4 regions of the Clavibacter zhangzhiyongii genome follow, and region 3 is predicted to be linked to each of the others. Evidence: predicted binding sites of a transcription regulator. Region 3 holds the regulator's gene; each other region holds the start of a gene.
What was found. The regulator LexA, encoded in region 3, represses DNA repair genes until DNA is damaged. The targets are predictions, from matches to a motif close to TCGAACANNTGTTCGA.

Region 1 (4,822 bases), 1.4 Mb from region 3:
ACGATCCAGTCGAACCTGCTCGCGGCCGTGGTCATGGGCGTCGGGGCCGCGCGGCTGCTGCGCCGCTCGCCCGCGCCGGGACGCGGCTGGACCACGCTGCGGCTGGCGGCCACCACGTACATGGTGACGACCGGCGCGGTCTACAACCTGCTGCTCCGCGGGCTGCCCACCATCCCCGGCGGCAACCTGCCCTGGTCGAACGAGGTGCTGCACGTCGTCGTGCCCCTGCTCGTGCTCGCCGACTGGCTGCTCGCGCCCGACCGGCGGGCGCTCGGCTACGGCGCGGTCGGCCGGGTCGTGGTGTACCCGCTCGCGTGGGTCGCGGTCACGCTCGCGCGCGGGCCGTTCACGGGCAACGAGGTCACGGGGGCGGCGACGTACTACCCGTACCCGTTCCTGGATCCCGCGACCGACGGCGGCGGGTACGGCGCGGTCGCCGTCTGGGTGGTGGTCATCGCGTCCCTGATATGCGGGGTGACGCTCCTGCTCATCGCGGTCGGGCGCCGGGCCTCCCGGGCCGCCACGAGCGCCCGGTCCGCCGCCCCGCGGCGGTAGCGGCCCCGCGCCCCGCGCGTCAAGGGGGTACCGCCCTCCGGCCGCCGTGCCGGCACCGGCCTAGCGTCGGACGGGCGGACGACGGCGCATCCGGCCCGTCGCCCCGACGACGAGAGGCGAGGCAGCATGAAGGCAGTCGTGTGGCACGGCGAGGGCGACATCCGCCTGGACGAGATGCCGGATCCGCGGATCCAGGAGCCGACCGACGCGGTCATCCGCATCACCCGCAGCGCCATCTGCGGCACCGACCTGCACTTCGTGCGCGGGACGATGGCCGGCATGCGCGAGGGCACGATCCTCGGCCACGAGGCCATCGGCACGGTCACCGAGGTCGGCGACCAGGTGCGCGGGTTCTCGCCCGGCGACCGCGTGCTGGTGTGCTCGACCATGTCGTGCGGCGTCTGCCCGCAGTGCCGCGCGGGCAGCACGGCGCAGTGCGACGTCGCGAACCCGAACGGCCCGCAGGCGGGCACGTCCTTCTTCGGCGGACCGGAGACGACCGGGCCGGTCGACGGCCTGCAGGCCGAGTACGCGCGGATCCCGTGGGCCGCCCACACGCTCATCCCGCTCCCCGACACGGTCACCGACGACCAGGCGATCCTCCTCAGCGACATCTTCCCCACGGCGTGGTTCGGCGCCGAGCTCGCGGGCATCCGGCCGGGCGACACCGTGGCCGTGCTCGGCGCGGGCGTCGTGGGCCAGTTCGCGATCGCGTCCGCGTTCCGCATGGGCGCTGGCCGCGTGTTCGCGGTCGACCACGTGGAGACGCGCCTCGCCATGGCCCTCGAGCAGAACGCCGAGGTGATCCACTTCGAGCGCGAGGACCCGGTGGCCGCGGTGATGGAGGCGACCCTCGGGATCGGCGTCGACGCGGTGATCGACGCGGTCGGCGTCGACGCGCAGCGCCCGCACGCGGGTCCCGCCGCGGAGGAGGCCGAGCAGCAGGCGGACGCCTTCGCCGCCGAGGTCGCGCAGGTCGCGCCCGGCGCCTCCCCGCACGACGGCCTCTGGGTGCCCGGCGACGCGCCGAGCCAGGCCGCGCAGTGGGCCGTGCGGATGGTGCGGAAGTCGGGGCGCATCGGGATCATCGGGGTCTACCCGCCCCAGCTCACGTCGTACCCGATCGGCGCCGCGATGAACAAGAACCTCACCATCCGCATGGGGAACTGCGACCACCGTCGCGTCACGCCGCCGCTCATCGACCTCGTCGCGTCGGGCGTCTTCGACCCCACGCGGTTCATCACGCAGGACGAGGGGATGACGACCGCGATCGACGCGTACGAGCACTTCGACGTGCGCGAGGAGGGCTGGCTGAAGACGGTGCTCGAGGTCGGCTGACGCGGGTCGGGCGGGTCGTGCGCGACCCGCCCGGGCTGCTCCGGCCGTCTCCACGGATCGCCGCGCGTTCGAACATGCGTTCGAATGTCTGGGCTATGCTCGCGCCCATGAGCATCGCATTCCAGGCCTCCCTCTTCGACGACCTCGGAGCGGAGCCGGCCCTCGGCGCCCTCGGCGGGGAGGTCGAGCGCCTCGACCTCGGGCGCGGTGCGTGGCTCGACATCCGGCCCGGCTGGGTCACCGACTCCGACGCGCTGTTCGAGCGCCTCGTGGAGGACGTGGAGTGGACGGCCGACACGCGGCTGATGCACGGCCGCGTCGTCGAGGTGCCGCGGCTGCTCTCCTGGTTCGGGCCGCGCGCGACGCTGCCGGCGCCCGTGCTCGTCGAGGCGCGCACGGCGCTGAACGACCACTACGGCCGCCCGCCCGGGCAGGTGCTCGAGACGGCGGGGCTCTGCTTCTACCGCACGGGCGACGACAGCGTCGCCTGGCACGGCGACCGGGTGGGGCGCGCCATCGACCGCGACACCATGGTCGCCATCGTGTCGGTCGGCGCCGCGCGCACGCTCTCGCTGCGCCCCACGGGCGGCGGCGAGGTGCGGCGGTTCCCGCTGGGGCACGGCGACCTCGTGGTCATGGGCGGGAGCGCGCAGCGCACGCACGAGCACGCCATCCTCAAGACCACCAAGGCCGTGGGGCCGCGCATCAGCATCCAGTTCCGGCCGGTCTGGCCCGCCTGAGGGATCGGCGGGCGGGTCGGGGGTCGGGGTGCGGGGCGCGCCGGGCGCTCGCGTCGCCGCGCAGCGGGATGGGAACGATCCCGCTGTTCAGGAGGCATTCCGCCGGATGTCGCTCCGCGCGGCCCGCTGTTCCCCTCGGACGGGGATGATCGCGCCTGGCATCGGCGCTCCCGGGCGCGACCCGTCGGGGATCCCCCGCGTCGAGCCGAGCGCGCGTCCCCGCGGAACCCCGCGACGGCGCGCGCCCTCCGCGTCGCCGCCCCGGCATCCCCCGCCCGCGGGTCCGGCACAATCCAGGAAGAAGGACCGTCACCGTGAGCACCTCCAAGCCCGAAGAGCACGCCCCGGACGTCGACCTCGGCAGCGGCGTCGACGCCGCTCCCCCGCTCGATCCCTCCCGCCCCTACCGCGCCGGCATCCGCCCCGGGGTCAGCCGCCGCACCGTCCTCCTGAGCGGCGCCGCCGCGATCATGGCCGGCGTCGCCGCGGGAGCCGCGGCCGGCGCCCCCGGCACCGCGGGCGCCGCAGCCGCCGCCACCCGGCGCGGGCTCACCCGCAGCATCCGCGACGTGGAGCACGTCGTGATCCTCATGCAGGAGAACCGCTCCTTCGACCACTACTACGGCACGCTGCCCGGCGTCCGCGGCTTCGGCGACAAGCAGGCCGTCGAGCTGCCGGGCGGCGGCACGGTCTTCGCGCAGCCCGACGCGAGCCGCCCCGACGGCGGCCGCATGCTGCCGTTCCCGCTCGACTCGTCGCGCTTCAACGCGCAGGGCGCCGGCGGCCTCGACCACTCCTGGAAGGGCGGGCACGCGGCGTGGAACCGGGGCGCCTGGGACAACTGGGTCGTCGCGAAGAGCGAGCAGACCATGGGGTACTTCACGAGGGACGACCTCCCCTTCCACCACGCCCTCGCCTCCGCGTTCACCATCGCCGACCACTACCACTGCTCGCTCATCGGCCCCACGACCCCGAACCGCCTGTACCAGTGGACGGGCACGGTCGACCCGGGCGGGAAGGCCGGCGGGCCCGCCATCGACAACCCCGACGACTACGCCCCCGTCTTCGCGTGGACCACGTACCCGGAGCGCCTGCAGGAGGCCGGGATCAGCTGGAGGACGTACGCGAACGACGAGGTCGGCGACGAGGGCACGCACCCCTACGTGGGCGACTACGGCGACAACCCGCTCTGGCTCTTCCACCGGTACCACGAGGCGCTCGCGTCGTCGGATCCGGCCACGCGCGAGCTCGCGCTCAACGGCGGGCTGCACGACGGGTGGCAGCCGGACTCCGGCAAGGGCCTCGACGTCACGCACCTGCTCCGCGAGTTCGGGCGCGACGCCGCCGCGAACACCCTGCCGGCCGTGTCCTACGTCGTCGCGCCCTACGGCTGGAGCGAGCACCCGAAGGCGAGCCCCGACTACGGCGCGCACTACACGAACGCGGTGATCCAGGCCCTCATGAGCAACCCGGAGACCTGGGCGAGCACGGTGCTGCTCATCAACTACGACGAGAACGACGGCTACTTCGACCACCAGCTGCCGCCGCTCGCCGAGCCCGGCACGCCCGACGAGTACGTGGACGGCCTGCCGATCGGCTACGGCACGCGCGTGCCGCTCACGGTCGTCTCGCCGTGGAGCCGCGGCGGCTGGGTCGACTCGCAGGTGTTCGACCACACCTCGGTGATCCGGTTCCTCGAGACCTGGACCGGCGTGCGCGAGCCGAACATCTCCGACTGGCGGCGCACGATCTCGGGCGACCTCACCTCGTGCTTCGACTTCGCGCACCCCGACTTCTCCCTCCCGTCGGCGCGGGAGGTGCTGCCGATGAGCGCCACGCAGGCGCTCGTCGCAGCCGCCGACGCCGACATGGCGAAGCCGCCCGTGCGGGAGCCCGCAGTGGGCGCGCAGCGGATGCCCGAGCAGGACGCGGGCACGATGCGCCACCGCCCGCTCCCCTACCGGCAGGACGCGGACGTCGCGGTCGACCGGGCTACCGGACGCCTGACCCTGACGATGCGCAACCGCGGCGACCAGGGCGTCTCGCACCAGGTGTTCCCGAACATCGCGCTGCCGTTCGCCTCCACGCCGTTCACCGTGGCCCCGCGCGGGACGGCGACGTACTCCTGGGACAGCGCGGCCCACGGCGGCGCGTACGACTTCAGCGTCTACGGGCCCGACCGCTTCCTG
Region 2 (4,822 bases), 600 kb from region 3:
GCCGCACCGTGATGAAGGCCGTCGCCATGGTCGCCGCGGTCTCCTTCGCCGCTGCCGCGTCGATCCTCACCATCGCGTTCTGGGACCTCTCCCGCACCGTGTCCGCGAACCAGGTCGACATCTCCGGCGGCCAGGCCCTCCCGCCGTCGCTCGGCGGCATCGACGGCGGCGCGAACATCCTCATCGTGGGCAGCGACAGCCGCGAGGGGCAGGGCGACGGGTACGGCGCCGCGAAGGACGTGGGCACCGCGACGCTCAACGACGTGACGATGCTCCTGCACATCAGCGAGGACAGCACCCGCGCGACGGTCGTCTCCTTCCCGCGCGACATGCTCGTGCCGATCCCCGACTGCGAGGGCCCCGACGGCACGAAGTACCCGGCGAGCGAGCGCGCGCAGCTCAACGAGTCGCTCTCCCGCGGCGGCTTCGAGTGCACGGTGCGCATGGTCGAGGGCCTCACCGGCCTCGACATCCCGTACGGCGGCGTCGTCCAGTTCAACGGCGTCGTCGAGATGTCGAACGCGGTCGGCGGCGTCGAGGTCTGCGTGGCCAACGGCATCTACGACAAGAAGACCGACCTGGCGCTGGATCCCGGCCTCCACACCCTGCAGGGCAAGGACGCGGTGCAGTTCCTCCGCACGCGCTACGGCGTGGGCGACGGCAGCGACATCTCGCGCATCGGCAACCAGCAGGTCTTCCTGAGCGCGCTCGTGCGCACGATCAAGAGCACGGACACGCTGACGAACCCGGCGAAGCTGTACGGCATCGCGCGGGCCGTGGTCGACAACATGCAGCTGTCCACGTCGCTCGCCGACCTCGACACGCTCGTCTCGGTGGCGCTCACGTTCAAGGACATCCCGCTCGACGACGTCGTGTTCCTGCAGTACCCGGGCACGGTGCTCGCCAACGGACGCGTGCAGCCGGACGCGCCGGCGGCCGCCCAGCTCGTGAGCCTGCTGGCCTCCGACGCGGACTTCTCGTTCGGCCAGCCCGCGGCGACGGACGAGGCGGGCAGCGTCCCCGGCAGCGTGCCGGGCGAGGGCACCCCGACGCCGCCCCCGGCGGAGTCGGCGGCGCCGGCGGACGGATCCACCCCCGCACCGACCCCGACGCCGACCTCCGAGGTGCTCGACCAGAGCATCACCGGGCAGACGGCGGCGCAGAGCACCTGCTCCAACGGCCAGGGCCGCTAGGCGCGCGCTCCGGCCGGGCGGCGGTCGCGGCTAGCGGTCGGCGGGCGCCTCGACCACGCGCGGATCCGGGAAGGCCGTCTCGACGGCCGGGCTCGCGGTGCCGCGGGCGCGCATCCAGACGAAGAAGCCCGTGAGCGTGAAGGCGCCGTAGAAGACGTACATGAAGGCGGAGGCGTAGTAGCCGGCGCTGACGAGCAGCGGCACGCCCACGAGGTCGACCGCCACCCAGATGAGCCAGAACTCGACCCAGCCCTTGGCCATGCCGTAGGTCGCGAGGAGCGAGCCGACGAAGATCCAGGCGTCGGCCCACACGGGCTCGTAGGAGCCGAGCGCGCGGAAGACGGGCGTGAGGAGCGCGGTGCCGCCGACGAGCGCGACCACGAGCAGCGCGCGCTGGCGGCCGGAGGCCCACCGCGGGACGACGGGCGCGCCGCCGTGCCGGGCCTGCTGCCAGCGGTGCCAGCCGTAGACGGACACGGCGATGAACATGACCTGGCGCCCGGCCTGGCCGAGGAGGTTCACGGGGTTCGGCGTGCCGAAGACGGCGCCGAGGAAGACGGTGAAGAGCAGCACGTTGCCGACGATGCCGACGGGCCACGCCCAGACCTTCCGGCGCATGCCGCCGAGGGCGCTGGCGAGGCCGAAGAGGTTGCCGACGATCTCGCGCCAGAGGATGGTCTGGTCGCCGATGCGGAGCTGCGCGTCGAACAGCCACTCGAGTGCCGCCATGCGGGGATCCCTCCGTGCGCCGCGATCCGGGTGATCGCGAGCGGGACGCCGTGCGCGGCGCCGATCTGGTGCAAGGCGCGGGTGCCCCCGGCTATTCCCCGGCGCGGCGGGGGCGACGGGCGTGCCGGGCCGGCCGGCTCAGGCGAACAGGCGCACGTCGAGCTCCTCGTCCGACGCCGTGACGAGCGACCACCGACCGCGGGCGTCGACGCTGAGGTCGAACGAGCCGTCGACCCGGCGCGCGCCGGTGGTGAGCGGCACGGCCTCCACGCGCCACATCCGCAGCTCGAGCAGGTGCCCGCTCGCGCCGCGGGGCGCGCGGCCCGTGCGCTGCCACCAGTCGACCCGCGCGATCCACCGCTCGGGCGAGCTGACCACGCCGTAGACCACGCCCCGCCAGGTGAACCGCAGCGGGGAGCCGTCGTCCGAGAGCTCGACCTCCACGTCCTCGTCGATCCGCATGTGCCGCTCCTCTCGCCCGTCGCGCCGGCCGCGCTCCCGCGTTCGAACGGATGTTCGAACGTCTGATCCGAGTGTAGGAACGGGCGCCGACATCCACGAGGGGAGCGGGCGGATCCACCTCACCCTCGACCGGAGCCTGAGGGTCCGGTCCGCATCGGGCGCATCGGGCATGGATCGACGGACCCGCGCGTTGGCACCAGGGTCCCGAGGGCGGCAGACGCCCCCTCGTCATCGACACCCGAGGAGGGTCCACATGACCGACACCACCACCGCGGCCGGCGCATCCGGCACGTTCACCATCGGCGGCGACCTGCCCGTCGTCCGGCTCGGCTACGGCACCATGCAGCTGACCGGCGAGGGCGTCTGGGGCGCCCCCGAGGATCCGGCCGAGGCCGTCCGCGTCATCCGCCGCGCCGCCGAGCTCGGCGTCACGTTCTTCGACACCGCCGACTCCTACGGCCCGTTCGTGGCCGAGGAGCTCCTCAAGGAGGCGCTCCACCCGTACGCCGACGACGTCGTCATCGCCACCAAGGGCGGGCTCACGCGCCCCGGCCCCGGCGACTGGCAGCCCGTCGGCCGCCCCGAGTACCTGCGCCAGCAGGCCGAGCTGAGCCTGCGCCACCTCGGCCTCGAGCGCATCGACCTCTACCAGCTGCACCGCATCGACCCGGCCGTCCCGCTCGAGGACCAGATCGGCGTGCTGAAGGACCTGCAGTCCGAGGGCAAGATCCGCCACATCGGCCTGTCCGAGGTCTCCGTCGACGACGTGAAGGCGGCGCGCGACATCGCGGAGATCGTCTCCGTGCAGAACCTCTTCAACCTCGCCAAGCGCGACGCCGAGCCGCTGCTCGAGTACGCCGAGGCCGAGGGCCTCGCGTTCATCCCGTGGTTCCCGCTCGCGACCGGCGAGCTCGCGAAGGACGGCGGCCCGCTCGACGCCCTCGCGAAGCAGCACGACGCGCGCGCCTCGCAGCTCGCGCTGGCGTGGCTCCTGCGCCGCTCGCCCGTCATGCTGCCGATCCCCGGCACCAAGTCGGTCGGGCACGTCGAGGACAACATCGCGGCCGCGGCCATCGAGCTCACCGACGACGAGTTCCAGGCGCTCACCGACGCCGTCTGATCCACCCGCGCGCACGAGGGCCCCGCAGGAGATCTCCTGCGGGGCCCTCGTGCGTCGTGGCGACGCCGCCGTCGTGGCGACGCCGCCGTCGTGGCGACGCGGCCCGTCAGGTGCCGATGCGCGTGCCGGAGTCGTCGGCGAGCCCGAGGTCGTCGAGCTGGGCGAGGAGGCTCGCGCCGTCGGGCGCGTAGACCCACGGGATCGAGCTGTCGAGGGCCCGCTTCTCGGCCTTCGCGCGGCCACCGGCGAGCACGGCCTCACCCGCGGAGAGCTGCCGGATGAGGACGACCTCGACGTTGTCGGGATGCCGCTCCGCGAACTCGCCGTAGAGCAGCTCGTCGTGCTGGCCGTCGTCGCCCGCGAGGATCCACCGCACCTGCGGGAACTCCTCCGCGAGCCGCTTCAGGTTGAGGCGCTTGTGCTCCATGCCGCTGCGGAACCACCGGTCGACCGTGGGACCCCAGTCGGTGAGGAGGATCGGGCCCGGCGGGTACAGGTTGCGCGACAGGAACCGCGTCAGCGTCGGCGCGACGTTCCACGCGCCCGTGGAGAGGTAGAGGACGGGCGAGCCCGCGTGCCGCAGGCGTAGGCGCTCGTAGAGGACCGCCATGCCGGGCGTCGGCGTCCGCGCGTGCTCGTCGAGCACGAAGGTGTTCCACGCCGCGAGGAAGGGGCGGGGGAGCGCGGTGACCATGACGGTGTCGTCGATGTCGCTGAGGATCCCGGTGCGCACGTCGTCGCCCACGATGAAGACGGGCGCCTCGACCGTCTCCGAGCCCTGGGCGCGGAGGCGGATCGTGTGCCAGCCGCTCGGCAGGCTCGCCTCGACGACCGTGTCGACGACGCCGCCGCGGTCGGCGCGCACGTGGTGCTCGGTGCCGTCGATCTCGACCACGACGTCCACGTCGGTGAGGGGCACGCTGGTGAAGCTGCGCCAGCCGCGGACGACCTTGTCGCCGGCCAGCGCGCGCTTGCTCTTCGGGTCGGTGAGGAGGACGCGGCACAGCACGCGCACCCAGCGGACGGATCCGTATCCCGCGTAGGGGATGACCGTCGGCTTCAGCCCGCGCTTGCGCGCGCGGCCCTCCCGGATCTCGTGGATCCGGTCCTCGATGCGCGCGGCCCGATGCAGCACGGGCGCGGCGGCGGGCGACTCGAGGAGCGTGCGGGTCGCGTTCTTCTTCTTCTTCGAGGAGGGGGCCACGCGCTCAGTCAACCAGACCCGGGCGCCCGGCCGGTCGTCACACGGGCCGCGCGAGCTCCGCGGTGTCGGGCGCGCCCTGGTCGACGCCGGGGCCGACCTCGTCCATGGCGAGCT
Region 3 (4,822 bases):
CGACGTGCTCGGGGCTGAACACGCCGCCCGCGGTCTCGACGTCGACCGTCCGTCCGCCCAGCTCGACCGTGATCGTGCGGGTGCGCAGGGGTCCGGCCGGCGCCGAGGAGAAGTAATGCGCGTCGGCCATGACCGGGACGATACCGGACGCCGAGGCTACGATGGGAGCACATGATCACGCACGACGAGCACGACCACGAGTCCACGGACACGACGACGACGTCCACCGAGAGCACCATCGGGGATGACGTCGTCGCGCGCGTCCTCGCCCGGGCCGAGAACCGGTCCGCCGGCTACGCCCTCTTCCGCGGATCCGGCGCGCAGGCGCTGTCCGCGTCCCCCGACACCGAGCAGGGGTCCGACGGCGACCAGAGCGAGCGCGCCGACCGCCAGGCGCTGCGTCGCGTCGCCGGGCTCTCGACCGAGCTCGAGGACGTCACCGAGGTCGAGTACCGGCAGCTGCGCCTCGAGAACGTCGTCCTCATCGGCGTGTACTCGCAGGGCTCGGTCGACGACGCCGAGAACAGCATGCGCGAGCTCGCGGCCCTGGCCGAGACGGCGGGCGCCGTGGTGCTCGACGGCCTCCTCCAGCGCCGTCCCACCCCGGACCCCAGCACCTACTTCGGCAGCGGCAAGGCGGAGGAGCTGCGTGCCCTCGTGGCCGCGGTCGGCGCGGACACCGTCATCGCCGACACCGAGCTCGCGCCCAGCCAGCGGCGCGCGCTCGAGGACGTGGTGAAGGTCAAGGTCATCGACCGCACGGCCGTGATCCTCGACATCTTCAGCCAGCACGCCAAGAGCCGCGAGGGCAAGGCGCAGGTCGAGCTCGCGCAGCTGCAGTACCTGCTGCCGCGTCTGCGCGGATGGGGCGACTCGATGTCGCGCCAGGCCGGTGGCCAGGTCGGCGGCGCGGGTGCCGGCATGGGATCCCGCGGACCCGGTGAGACGAAGATCGAGCTCGACCGCCGCCGCATCAACACGCGCATGGCCAAGCTCCGGAAGCAGATCGCCGGGATGAAGCCGGCTCGCGACACGAAGCGCGCCAACCGCGAGCGGAACGCGGTCCCGTCCGTCGCGATCGTCGGCTACACCAACGCCGGCAAGTCGTCGCTCCTCAATCGGGTGACCAAGGCGGGCGTGCTCGTCGAGAACGCCCTGTTCGCGACCCTCGACGCCACGGTCCGCAAGACGGAGACCGACCAGGGGCAGCTCTACACGCTGGCCGACACCGTCGGCTTCGTCCGCAACCTCCCGCACCAGCTGGTCGAGGCGTTCCGGTCGACGCTCGAGGAGCTCGCCGACTCCGACGTGCTCGTGCACGTGGTGGACGCCTCGCACCCGGACCCCGCGGCCCAGCTCGCGACCGTGCACGAGGTCATCGCGGAGGTGGACGGCTCGGACATCCCCGAGATCGTCGTCTTCAACAAGAGCGACCTCGCGTCCGACGACGATCGCGTGGTGCTCCGCGGACTGGCGCCGCAGGGCGTCTTCGTCTCCGCCCGCACGGGCGAGGGCGTCGACGAGCTGCGCCGCCGCATCGCCGAGCTGCTCCCGCAGCCGACCATCGAGGTCGACCTGCTCGTGCCGTTCGAGCACGGCGAGGTCGTCGCGATGCTGCACGACGGCGCGAAGGTGCTCGAGACCTCGTACGTCGAGGAGGGCACGCGCGTCCGGGCGCTCGTCACCGCCGAGCAGGAGGCGCAGGTCCAGGCCTACGCGGTGGCGCCCGCGGTCTGATCCGCCCCGCGCCCCGCGCACGAGAGCGGCCGGCCCCCTGGGGGACCGGCCGCTCTCGTGCGTCGTGCGGGGATCAGACCGAGCGCATGACCGCCACGACCTTGCCGACGACCTCGGCGAAGTCGCCGAGGATCGGCTCGAAGGCGCTGTTGCGCGGGAGCAGCCAGGTGTGGCCGTCGCGCTGGCGGAAGACCTTGACGGTGGCCTCGTCGTCGAGCATGGCCGCGACGATGTCACCGTTCTCGGCCGTCTTCTGCTGGCGGACGACGACCCAGTCGCCGTCGCAGATGGCCGCGTCGATCATCGAGTCGCCGACGACGCGCAGCATGAAGAGGTCGCCCTTGCCCACGAGCTGGCGGGGGAGGGGGAAGACCTCCTCGACCATCTGCTCCGCGGTGATGGGGATGCCCGCCGCGATGCGGCCGACCATCGGCACCATGGCGGCGTCGCCCACGGGCGTCGACGGCTCGCCGCTCTCCGTGGCGCCGCTGCCGGGCAGGTCGATGAGGACCTCGAGCGCGCGCGGCCGGTTCGGGTCGCGGCGGAGGTAGCCGGACAGCTCGAGCTGGTTGAGCTGGTGCGTGACGCTGGACAGCGAGGCGAGGCCGACGGCATCGCCGATCTCGCGCATGCTCGGCGGGTAGCCCTGGCCGGCGATCGTGCGCTGGATGAACTCCAGGATCGAGATCTGCTTGTCGCTGAGGCTCTTGCGGCGCCTCGTCGCGCCGCCTCCCGCTGCTCGCTCGTCCGTCATGCCACGGCCCGCCTCTCGTCGCCGACGCCTCGGGCGGCTCGTCGACCCGGCGGGCCGACGCCCTCGCGGGGCGATGTCGGTGGTGCCCGGTGGAATGGACACCAGGCACTCGAAACTGTATCCAGCCCGCGCACCTCGTACAAACACCTGTTCGAGCGTGTCGCGGGTCCGGAGGCCGGATCGGGGCGATCAGGGCTTGCGGAGGGCTGGTTTCGAATGTATGTTCGGAACACAGCTTCGCACCCGGCTCTCCCGGCCGAGAGCCGGGTGCGAGCTGCCCGACCCGCATCGCATGCCGTACCGCACTGCACCGCCGGGCGCGTCGCATCGACGCCCCACCGTCTCGCACGAGAGGTCACCATGAACACCGCAGCAGCACACACCGCGTCCGTCACCGACGTCGCAGCGTCCGCCGCCCCCGTCAGGGAGGTCGCCGTCGCGCCCCGCACGCGCCTGCGCATCACGCGCCGCGGCCGCCTCGTCCTCACGGCGCTCGTCGCCGCGCCGCTCGCGCTGGGCGCCGGGCTCGTCGCCCTCAACGGCGGCGCGGCCGTCGCGTCGAAGGACGCCTCGGGCACGGCCTTCGAGTACGTCACCGTGTCGAGCGGTCAGTCCCTGTGGGACCTGGCAGAGGAGATCGCGCCGTCCGCAGATCCGCGCGACGTCATCGCGTCCGTCGTCGACCTGAACCGCCTGCCCACGTCGGACGTCGCCGCGGGCCAGCAGCTCGCGGTCCCGGCGCAGTACACGCGCTGATCCCGTCCCGAGGTCGTCCGCGCGCGGCATGCTGCGTGACGGTGGGCGGCGTGCGCCTCGCCCCCGGTGGCGGCCGGGAGCGAGGCCGGGCGTCGCCGGTCGGTCGGTAGCATGGAACCCATGAGCACCCTCGCGCGCACCGCGCACGTCACGCGGCAGACCAGCGAGTCCAGCATCGACCTCCAGCTCGACCTCGACGGCACCGGCGCCTCCGAGATCAGCACGTCCGTGCCGTTCTACGACCACATGCTCACCGCGTTCGCGAAGCACTCGCTCACCGACCTGAAGGTCACCGCCACGGGTGACACGCACATCGACGTGCACCACACGGTCGAGGACGTCGGCATCGTCCTCGGTCAGGCCATCCGCCAGGCGCTCGGCGACAAGTCCGGCATCGCGCGGTTCGGCGACGCGCTGGTGCCGCTCGACGAGGCCCTCGTCCAGTCGGTCGTCGACATCTCCGGTCGGCCATTCCTGGTCCACTCGGGCGAGCCTGCCGGCTTCGAGATGCACCTCATCGGCGGCCACTTCACGGGATCCATGGTCCGCCACGTGTTCGAGGCCATCACCTTCCACGCGGGCCTCACCGTGCACGTCACGGTGCTCGGAGGGCGCGACCCGCACCACATCGCGGAGGCGGAGTTCAAGTCGTTCGCGCGCGCGTTCCGCCAGGCCAAGGAGCTCGACCCGCGGGTGTCCGGCATCCCCTCCACCAAGGGCGCGCTGTGACGCGGCCGTCCGTCGTCGTCCTCGACTACGGGAGCGGCAACGTCCACTCCGCCGTGAAGGCGCTCGAGCTGGCCGGCGCCGACGTCGAGCTCACCGGCGATCCGAAGCGCGCCCACGAGGCCGACGGACTGCTGGTCCCCGGCGTCGGCGCGTTCTCCGCGGTCATGACGGCCCTGCGCGCCGCGGGCGGCGACCGCGTGGTCGACCGGCGACTCGCCGGCGGCCGCCCGGTGCTCGGCATCTGCGTCGGCATGCAGGTCATGTTCGACCGGGGCGTCGAGCGCGACGTCGACGTCGCGGGCCTGGGGGAGTGGCCCGGCACCGTCGACCGCCTCGAGTCCGACGTGCTCCCGCACATGGGCTGGAACCGCGTGGACGCCCCCGAGGGGTCGGCGCTGTTCGCGGGCCTCGAGGACGAGCGCTTCTACTTCGTCCACTCGTACGCCGCGCGCGCATGGGGCATCGACCCGCTGCCGCCGCTGCCCGCGCCCCGTGTCACGTGGGCCACCCACGGCGAGCGGTTCGTCGCGGCCGTCGAGAACGGCCCGCTCTCCGCGACGCAGTTCCACCCCGAGAAGTCGGGGACGGCAGGGATCCGGCTGCTCGCCAACTGGCTCGGCACCCTGCGCGCCGCCTGACCCGCACCACCCGCACGCGCCGTCGTCGACGGTCCGCACGTCCGCATGCCCGATCGATGGAAGGCCCCATGAGCGAGTTCACCAGCACCCCCCGCCTGACCCTCCTGCCCGCCGTCGACGTGGCGGGCGGCCAGGCCGTGCGCCTCACCCAGGGCGCGGCCGGCACCGAGACCGGCTACGGCGATCCCGTGGACGCGGCCCGCGACTG
Region 4 (4,822 bases), 610 kb from region 3:
GGGAGGCCGCCGCGAGGGCGAAGCCGCCGCCCATGCAGAAGCCGATGACGCCGACGCGGCCGGTGCAGTCGTCGCGACCGACGAGCAGACGGCGCGCGGACTCGACGTCGACGAACGCGCGGCCCTCCCCCGCGGCCAGCGTGCGGAACGTGGACGCCAGGCACCGGCGTGCGCCGCCCGCGGAGAACAGGTCGGGCATCAGCGCGAGGAAGCCGGCCTCGGCGAGGCGCACCACCTGGCGGCGCATGACGTCGGTGACGCCGAAGGCCTCGTGCACGACCACGACCGCGGGCCACGGGCCCTCGCCGTCGGGCACCGCGAGGACGCCGTGCAGGCCGGGTGACGCGCCGGGACCGGCCGCGGGCAGGGGGATCTCGGTGAGCGTCACGGCCATGCCCTCACGCTAGGACGCGACGGGGTCGCCGCCCGCGGCCGGGGACGACCCCCAGCCAGCCGTCACCCGTGCGCGGCGGCGACGGGCTCCGGGTCAGCGCCAGGCGGTCGGCCCGACGGATCCGGCGCGGTACTCCGCCATCGGCACGCGGTCGCCCTTCCAGGCGCGCATGACGGGGGCGACGATGCGCCAGCACCGCTCGGCCACGTCGCCGCGGACGGAGAGGCGCGGATCGCCCGCGAGGATGCCGTCGAGCACCTCGCCGTACGGGGTGAGCTCGGGCTGGGCGAACTCGGCGCGGAACGTGGACTGGGTGAGGGTGAAGGGCTCGCCCGTGCCGTCCATGGTGACCTCGAGCGAGATGCCGTCGGGCTTCAGGTCGATGACGAGCCGGTCGGGCCGGGCGGAGCCGTGCAGCCCGCGCGGCAGGTGCGCCACGGGCTTGAAGGTGACGACGATGCGCTTCGACGCCTCCTTGAGCGCCTTGCCCGAGCGGAGACGGAACGGCACGCCCGCCCAGCGCGCGTTGGCGATGCCGAAGGTGACCTCGGCGAGGGTCTCGGTCTGGTTGCCCGGATCCACCCCCTCCTCCTTCGCGTACGCGGGGATGCGCGTGCCCTCGACGGAGCCCGCGGTGTAGCGCGCGCGGCGGCTGTTCGCGATGGGGTCGTTGTCCCACACCTCGGTGGCGCGGAGGACCGACGCGATGTTCGAGCGCAGGTCGTCCGGGTCGATGCTCGCGGGCGGCTCCATCGCGAAGACGGCGAGCACCTGCAGCAGGTGGCTCTGGATCATGTCGACCAGCGCGCCCGACTTGTCGTAGTAGGCCGCGCGGCCCTCGAGCGCGAGCTGCTCGTCGTAGAGGATCTCGACCTTCTCGATGTCCTTCGCGCTCCACACCGACTCGAAGAAGCGGTTGGCGAAGCGCAGCGACACGAGGTTGAGCACGGTGGAGAGGCCGAGGAAGTGATCGGTGCGGTGGATGCGCTCCTCCGGCACGAGCTTCAGCAGCTGGCGGTTGAGCTGCGCGGCGGTGCGGCTGTTCGACCCGAACGGCTTCTCGAGCGCGAGCGTGGTGCCCTCCGGCAGGTCGACCTTCTCCAGCTGCTCGCACACCTCGATGGAGATGGCCGGCGGCAGAGCGAAGTAGAGCGCGGGCGCGCCCTCGCACGCGTCGAGGATGCGCTTCAGGTCGTCGAGGTCGGTGGGATCCGCCTGGATGTACTTCGTGGACGAGACGATGCCCGCGGCGCGACGCCCCTTCGCGTCCACCGAGTCGAAGGCCGTCTTCACGGTCTTGCGCCACTCGTCCGCGCCGCGCTCGCTCCGGCCGGTGCCGATGAGCTGGATGCGTCGCCCCCGATCGCTCGCCACGAGGCTGCCGAGACCCGGCAGGAGGAGGCGTTCCGTGAGGTCGCCGCTGGCGCCGAGGATGACGAGGGTGGAGGGTTCGCTGGTCATCCTCCGAGACTACGGGTCGCGACCGCGCGGACGCCGACCTACACTGGGCGAGTCGAACATCCGTTCGAACGACGCGTCCGGGAGGACGCGCGGGACACCGCGGGAGGCGCGCGTGAGCTTCACCCACCTGCACGTGGCGTCCGCCTTCTCCGCCCACTTCGGCACGTCGGCGCCCGAGGCGCTCGTCGACGAGGTCGCCGAGCGGGGCGCGTCGGCCGCGGCCATCACCGACCGCGACGGGCTCTACGGCGCCGTCCGCCACATCCGCCGCGCGATCGCCCGGGGCGTCTCCCCCGTCGTCGGCGCGGAGCTCGGCCTCACGGGCGAGCAGCCGGGGCGGGTCACGGTGCTCGCGCACGGCGGAACGCACGGCCAGGGCTGGGCGGCCCTCAGCCGGCTCATCAGCGCGAGCCACGGGCGCGGCACGGCCAGGAGCACCGCGCGGAGCGCGCAGGCCGGCATCGCGCGCACCCGGCCGCCCGCCTTCCTCCTCGGCGAGGACGGCCCGGTCGGCACGGTGCTGCTCGGCCCCGACTCCGACGTGGGCCGCGCGGTGGCCGCGGGCGAGCACGCGCTCGCCTCCCGGCACCTGGCCGAGTGGGCGAGGCTCCTGCCCGGCGCGATCGCCGTCGAGGTCGTGTGCCACTACACGGAGCCGGGCGAGGCCGCGAGTCTGCGCCACGCCGCGCGCATGATGGAGCTCGCCGAGGCCCACCGCGTGCCCGCCGTGCTCACCAACGCGGTCCGGTACCTGGAGCCCGACGACGCGCTCACGGGCGACGTGCTCGACTCCGCGGGCACGCTGCGGCCGCTCGGCTCGTTCCGGCCGCAGCCCAACGGGCAGGCGTGGCTGAAGACCCCGGCCGAGATGCAGGCGATCGCGCGGGAGATCGCCGGCACCTCCTCCCTCGACCGCCGCGCCGGCGAGGCCCTGCTGCGCGCCACGGAGGAGCTCGCCGACCGCTGCCGGCTGGATCCCGACGCCGACCTGGCCTGGCGGAAGCCGAAGCTGCCGGAGAAGCAGGTCATCGGGGTCACGGGCGACCCGGACGAGGCGCTCTGGCGCATGGCCGAGGCGGGCGTCACCGAGCGCTTCGGGCACGTCGACGAGGCGATGCGGCAGCGCGTGCTCGCCCGCATGCGCACGGAGCTGCAGACCATCACGGGCTTCGGCTTCGCCACCTACTTCCTCACCGTCGCCGACGTGTGCTCGCTCATGCGCGACATGGGCGTGCGCAACCAGGCGCGCGGATCCGGCGCCGGCAGCCTCGTCAACTACCTGCTGCGCATCTCCAACGTCGACCCGCTCGAGCACGACCTCCTGTTCGAGCGCTTCCTCGGCAAGGTGCGCTCGACGCTGCCCGACATCGACATCGACGTGGAGTCCGCCCGGCGGCACGAGGTCTACCACCGGGTGTTCGAGAAGTACGGGAGCAACCGGGTCACGCTGCTGTCGATGCAGAACACCTACCGGGCCCGCGGCGCCGCGCGCGACGCGGGGCTCGCGCTCGACCTCGACGAGCAGCAGATCGACTTCATCGCGAAGAACATCTGGCGCTTCAACGCGCGCGAGTTCCGCGCCGTGCTCGAGACGAAGCCCGAGCTCAAGCCCATCGCCGACCTCGTGCGCGACGACCCGAGCATCGACCTGCTGGTCGACCTCACCGAGCGGCTCGACCGGCTCCCCCGGCACATCTCCATGCACCCGTGCGGCGTGATCCTCGGCGACTCCGACCTGCTGAGCACGAGCCCCGTGCAGCCGAGCGGCATGGGCCTGCCCATGAGCCAGTTCGACAAGGACGACATCGACGACATGGGGCTGCTGAAGCTCGACATCCTGGGTGTCCGGATGCAGAGCACCATGGCGTACGCGCTGGACGAGATCCACCGGATCCACGGCCCGCGCTCGGCGGTGGCGGGCGGCATCCCGGTGGACGCGCGCTACGTGCACCGCGACGGGCGGATCGAGCTCGACGAGATCCCGCACGACGACGAGGAGACCTTCGCCGCCATCCGCACCACCCACACGCTCGGGATGTTCCAGATCGAGTCGCCCGGGCAGCGCGAGCTCATCGGCAAGATGCAGCCCGACGTGTACGAGGACCTCATCGCCGACATCTCGCTGTTCCGGCCGGGCCCCATGAAGGGCAACATGGTCGCGCCCTTCCTCGACACCAAGCACGGCATCACCCGGCCCGACTACCTGCACCCGCGGTTCGCGCCGTTCCTCGCGCCCACCTTCGGCGTCGTCATCTACCACGAGCAGGTCATCCGGATCTTCGCCGACTGCATGCAGGTCTCCCTCGCCGAGGCCGACGAGCTGCGCCGCAACATGGAGCGGCAGGACACCGTCGTCGAGGGCGCGTTCCGGGAGCGCACGGCCGCGCACGTCGACCCGCGCTCCGGGCGGCGCCCCTTCTCCGACGCCGACGTCGAGCGCATCTGGAAGGCGCTGAAGGGCTTCGGCTCGTTCGGGTTCTGCAAGGCCCACGGCGCGGCCTTCGCGCTGCCCACCTGGCAGAGCGCGTGGCTGAAGACGCACTACCCGGCGGAGTTCCTCGCGGGGATCCTCACGCACGACCCCGGCATGTACCCCAAGCGCCTGCTGCTCACCGAGGCCCGGCGCATGGGCGTGCCCGTGCTGCCGCTCGACGTCAACCGGTCCACGGGCGTCTACCGGGTGGAGCGCGTGGAGGGCGAGGCGACCACGGGGCGCACGCGGATCGGCGAGCTGGGGATCCGGCTGTCGCTCCAGGACGTGCACGGCATGAGCGAGGCGGAGCTCCAGCGCATCGAGGCGGGCCAGCCGTTCGACTCCATCACCGACTTCTACGCGAAGGCGCAGCCGTCGCGCGCGCTGCTCGAGCGGCTCGCGGCCGTGGGGGCGCTCGACTCCCTCGCGACCTCGGCCGACGACCTCGCGGCCCGCGGGCCGGCGTCGCGCGGCGACGTGATGGCGTTCGTGCG

Region 1: H9X71_RS02200 (alpha-ketoglutarate-dependent dioxygenase AlkB) is a predicted target of LexA. The motif match lies at 1,962-1,977, and genes of this name have one in related genera.
Region 2: H9X71_RS07295 (DUF6504 family protein) is a predicted target of LexA. The motif match lies at 2,427-2,442, and genes of this name have one in related genera.
Region 4: H9X71_RS07270 (DNA polymerase III subunit alpha) is a predicted target of LexA. The motif match lies at 1,908-1,923, and genes of this name have one in related genera.

Annotation. Positions count from the first base shown of each region.
Region 1 covers NZ_CP061274.1:439,946-444,767, reverse strand. The annotation lists gene H9X71_RS02210 (Pr6Pr family membrane protein) at 1-555, shown strand, start outside; gene H9X71_RS02205 (alcohol dehydrogenase catalytic domain-containing protein) at 682-1,893, shown strand; gene H9X71_RS02200 (alpha-ketoglutarate-dependent dioxygenase AlkB) at 2,001-2,633, shown strand; gene H9X71_RS02195 (phosphocholine-specific phospholipase C) at 2,948-4,822, shown strand, end outside.
Region 2 covers NZ_CP061274.1:1,528,242-1,533,063, forward strand. The annotation lists gene H9X71_RS07285 (LCP family protein) at 1-1,193, shown strand, start outside; gene pnuC (nicotinamide riboside transporter PnuC) at 1,224-1,922, opposite strand; gene H9X71_RS07295 (DUF6504 family protein) at 2,061-2,384, opposite strand; gene H9X71_RS07300 (aldo/keto reductase) at 2,638-3,504, shown strand; gene H9X71_RS07305 (App1 family protein phosphatidate phosphatase) at 3,611-4,708, opposite strand; gene H9X71_RS07310 (SOS response-associated peptidase) at 4,746-4,822, opposite strand, start outside.
Region 3 covers NZ_CP061274.1:2,133,019-2,137,840, reverse strand. The annotation lists gene H9X71_RS10145 (class I SAM-dependent methyltransferase) at 1-130, opposite strand, end outside; gene hflX (GTPase HflX) at 172-1,737, shown strand; gene lexA (transcriptional repressor LexA) at 1,811-2,491, opposite strand; gene H9X71_RS10130 (hypothetical protein) at 2,852-3,247, shown strand; gene hisB (imidazoleglycerol-phosphate dehydratase HisB) at 3,368-3,976, shown strand; gene hisH (imidazole glycerol phosphate synthase subunit HisH) at 3,973-4,614, shown strand; gene priA (bifunctional 1-(5-phosphoribosyl)-5-((5-phosphoribosylamino)methylideneamino)imidazole-4-carboxamide isomerase/phosphoribosylanthranilate isomerase PriA) at 4,683-4,822, shown strand, end outside.
Region 4 covers NZ_CP061274.1:1,522,870-1,527,691, reverse strand. The annotation lists gene H9X71_RS07280 (dienelactone hydrolase family protein) at 1-394, opposite strand, end outside; gene H9X71_RS07275 (glucose-6-phosphate dehydrogenase) at 488-1,855, opposite strand; gene H9X71_RS07270 (DNA polymerase III subunit alpha) at 1,968-4,822, shown strand, end outside.